DNA from 2 places in the Brevundimonas sp. 'scallop' genome. Region 2 is predicted to be linked to the other one. Evidence: riboswitches for the same ligand, from Rfam matches in the RefSeq annotation. Region 2 holds a riboswitch; the other holds the start of a gene.

Region 1 (2,172 bases), 1.3 Mb from region 2:
GGTCGTTTCAGCCGTCAGCGCGACGGAACCGCCCTAAAAAAGCAGGTCGCAGGATCTCTTTGTGCGGCGGCTATTTCGGCCGTGGCCGTATCGTACGCATGGCCTAACCCACAACAAAACGATGGAATGCTGTCATCATTCGCGCGTCTCGGACGAACCGGCGAACCAGTCCGCATACGGAGTGTTTCGCACCATGCGCCCATTGACATCCGGTGAGTCGTCGCTCCACCACACGGCCCCCCGCTCGCCCAGTCCCACCTTGGCCTTGTCCACGCTCCGCCGCGATGCGGCCAGGGCATCTGAATCCTTAGCCGCCAAGGCCGTCCGCACCGCCCGGCGCGCCGACATCAGATCATGCACCAGTTCGTCCCTCGCCGCAGCCGACAAGGCAGGATTGGCGCATCGCCAAAGCCGGCCTCGCACCACGAAGTAGCGGACGTCTGGAGTCGTAGGGTATCGGAAAGGCTTCTTCATCGTCGGGACAATGCGCAGCGCGCCCGATGGGCGCCGCCCAGAGGGTTCAAGCCCCTAAGTGATTGAGCTAGCGCGATCTGCGGGCTTGACAGAACCTCCTCGAATTAAGGCGCCTAATCTCCAACAAACCGTCGAGGATTCGTTATCGTTATCAGCGCATAAGCTAGCAACTCGTGCGCTTCGCCCGTGCCTTCGCGCAGCCTCAGTATTGTCGGACGACGAAATTCCCGCGGCGTCTGTGGCAGACCGAGATCAAAAGAGATGCTGTTCACTGTTTGCTGGGCTCGTGCAGCCATGACCCCGGAAAGCTGAACAGCATGAGCGATGGTAGAAGCCGACAGAAGCCATAAGGATATCCTTATGTGTTTCTTGACTTCGGCGCCGGGTGCGCGCCTCATGAACAGGTCGAGGTTCTGCGCGTCGCCTCCCGGCGATGCGGAGCTAAGAGGGAAGCCGGTGTGATGCCGGCGCTGCCCCCGCAACTGTGAGCGGCGAGCCGAAGGTCCATTTCGTGTCACTGACGTCTTCGGACGTTGGGAAGGCCGGGCCCGAAGCCGTGACCCGTGAGCCAGGAGACCTGCCCCGACAGATAACGTCCTCCGGCGGGGTGTCCGGTCAGGTCGCATGAACGCCGCGACGGGACGACTGCGCGCGAGCGGTCGCGCGCCCCTGTCCGCTGTCTCGCCACAGCATCAACGGCAGAGACCATGGCGAGCAGCGACTTCACCTTCAGGATAAAGCGGACTGCGCTCGACGAAGACTATCGTCCCGCCGAGAAGACGCGGATCACCACCAATTTCGCCAACCTTGCGCGAGGCGACAGCCGACGGGACAATCTGCGCAATACTCTGCGGATGATCGACAATCGCTTCAACTCCTTGGCCCACCACGACAATCCGAGGGGCGATCGCTATGCGCTGGAGCTTCAGATCGTCACGGTCGAGATGAGCCTTGGCTCGGAGCGCGACGACGCCTTTCCGCTGATCGAAATCCTCCAGACGACCATCATCGACAAACAGACCGGCGAGCGCATTGACGGGATCGTGGGGAACAACTTCTCTTCCTACGTCCGTGACTACGACTTCAGCGTAGTCCTGCCCGAACACCTGAAGGCGCACCCGAACAGCGGCGTGCCGGACGACTTCGGCGATCTGCACGGCAAGCTGTTCCGGCACTTTCTGGCGTCGCGCGCCTATCGCGACAACTTCGCCAAGGCGCCGGTCATCTGCCTCAGCGTCTCAAGCAACAAGACCTATCATCGCACCGGCTTCGACCATCCCGTGTTGGGCCTGGAATACGCCAACGACGCCTTCTCGCCGACCGACCGGTATTTTGAGAAGATGGGGATGAAGGTTCGCTACTTCATGCCACCGGGCAGCGTGGCGCCGTTCGCCCTGTACCATATCGGCGACCTGACCGGCGGCTACACCGACCTCGAACTGGCCAGCACCATCGCCACGATGGAGACCTTCCAGAAGATCTATCGGCCCGAGATTTACAACGCCAACTCCCCGGCGACCGAGGTGTATCAGCCCAGCCTGAAGGCGCAGGACTATTCGCTGACCCGCATCGTCTACGACCGCGACGAGCGCAGTCGGCTGGCCGTCGAGCAGGGCCGTTTCGTCGAGGAGCGGTTCATCAAGCCGCACCGCGCCCGTCTCGACCAATGGTCGGCCGCCTTCGCCGCCGCCTGATCAG
Region 2 (2,172 bases):
GTCGACCGCGCCCGACGACAGTTCGGCCACGGCGACGGCCGCCCGACCTTTACGCACCGCGACCGCCGCCAGACGATTGGCGCCGCGCGCGTCCAGCAGGCTGTCTTCGGTCAGGGTGCCGGGGGTGACAACCCGGACCACGCCGCGATGCACCACGGCCTTGCCGCCGCGCTTCTTGGCCTCCGCCGGGTCTTCCAGCTGTTCGCAGATGGCGACCTTGTGGCCGATGCGGATCAGGCGGGCGAGATAGCCCTCCATCGCATGGACCGGCACGCCGGCCATCGGAATGTCCTCGCCCTGATGCTTGCCCCGCTTGGTCAGGGTGATGCCGAGCGCCGCCGCCGCGACCTCGGCGTCCTTGAAGAACAGCTCGTAGAAGTCACCCATGCGGAAGAACAGGATGGCGTCCGGCTGGCCCGCCTTGGCCGTCAGATATTGCGCCATGAACGGCGTCGCGCCTTCCAGCGAGGCGGCGATTTCCGGGGGATGCCCATTATCGGGGAATTTGGCGGGCGCGTTCATGTGGCCACAGGGTGACGGATCGCGCCCGGCGGCTCAAGGCCGTTGAACGGCCCTTGCACAGTCTTGTCGCCATTGCGATAGACCGCGCCAGGCGGTTAAGGGAACACGGTGTGACGCCGTGGCTGTGCCCGCAACTGTAGGCGGCGAGAGCGTCGTCCGTCCGGGGTTTCGATCCCGGCGCCACTGGGAAACTGGGAAGGCGAGGACGGCGGTTTACGACCCGCAAGCCAGGAGACCTGGCCGCCGACGTCGCTCGCTTCTGTCCGGGACCAGACAGCAGCGCGGTTTCTCCGTGGAAGCGACCCGACCTTGCGCCGTCCAGACCCCTAAGCGGTCTGGCGGGTCGGTTCGCTCATGACGGTCTCTCGCGCGCATTCGCGGGACCGAACACGGGGGTATCGCTCAATGAAGCGTTCCATTCTTCTCTCGACGGCCGCGATTGCGGTCACCTTCGCCGCGCCTGCCTTTGCCGAGGACGCGACCCAGCTGGACGAGGTGATCGTCACCGCCACCCGCATCCCGGCCATCGTCGGCGACACGCCCGGCGCCCGCGTCATCGACGCCAAGACCATCGAACAGCGCGGCGCGATCTTCGCCGCCGACATCCTGGCCGATGTGCCGGGTCTGTCGGTGACGCGTTCGGGCGCCTTTGGCGGTGTAGCCCAGGTGCGGATGCGCGGCGCGACGCCGGGTAAGACCCTGGTCCTAGTCGACGGCGCGCCGGTCAACGATGCGGCCGAGCCGAACGGAGCCTATGACTTCTCCAGCTTCGAACTGGCCGATATTGCGCGGATCGAAGTGCTCAGCGGGCCGCAGTCGTCGCTGTGGGGATCCGACGCCATCGGCGGGGTGATTTCCTTCACGACGCAAGAGATCGACGGCCTGCGCGCCGAGGCCGAGGCCGGCAGCTTCCACACCGTGCGGGGCCGCGTGTCGACGGGCGTCGCCAACGAGACCTACGCCTTCAGCGCCTATGCCTCGCGCTTCGACACCGACGGGATTTCGGCGGCGGACGAGGCGGACGGCAACACGGAAGCCGACGGCTTCCGCAGCACGACGCTCGGCGCCAAGGGGCGATATGTCCTGTCCGATGCGGTCAAGGTCGATGGATCGGTGCGCTGGAACAAGTCCAAGGCCGATATCGACGGCTTCCCGGCGCCGAACTTTATTCTGGCCGACACCGCCGACACCCAGGAAAGCGAGCAATGGTCGGGCTTTGGCCGCGTGACGGCCAAGGCGTTCGGCCTGACGCATCAGTTCAGCGTCTCGGCGTCGGACCTGGATCGCAGCTCGGTCAGCGGCGGCTTCGGCTCCACCTTCACCGGCGACCGTCAGGCTTATCGCTGGCAGGCGAACGGCCAGGCGCAGGACATCGACTATGCGTTCGGCGTCGAGCGGAACGAGGCCTCGGCGGCCCTGTCGTCGGGCCTGTCGCGCGACCTGTCGATCACCTCGGTGTTCGGCGTGGCCCAGTACGATGTCGGCGCGCTGAACCTGACCGGCGGATTGCGTTACGACGACACCGACGATTTCGGCTCCAAGACGACGGGGCGGGTGTCGGCGGCCTATGATCTGGCCGGGGGTTTCATCCTGTCGGGCGCCTACGGCACGGGCTTCAAGTCGCCGACGGTCAGCCAGGCGGTCTGCGAC

What was found. A riboswitch is a leader RNA that binds a small molecule or an ion and turns the genes downstream of it on or off. The one in region 2 is predicted to bind cobalamin.
Region 1: another riboswitch for cobalamin. It lies ahead of E4341_RS12065 (DUF1852 domain-containing protein); the one in region 2 lies ahead of E4341_RS03315 (TonB-dependent siderophore receptor).

What each region holds. Positions count from the first base shown of each region.
Region 1 covers NZ_CP039382.1:2,413,578-2,415,749, forward strand. Annotated here, with positions in the region: gene E4341_RS12060 (hypothetical protein) at 136-360, opposite strand; cobalamin riboswitch at 866-1,074, shown strand; gene E4341_RS12065 (DUF1852 domain-containing protein) at 1,182-2,168, shown strand.
Region 2 covers NZ_CP039382.1:682,921-685,092, forward strand. Annotated here, with positions in the region: gene mutS (DNA mismatch repair protein MutS) at 1-444, opposite strand, end outside; cobalamin riboswitch at 573-781, shown strand; gene E4341_RS03315 (TonB-dependent siderophore receptor) at 928-2,172, shown strand, end outside.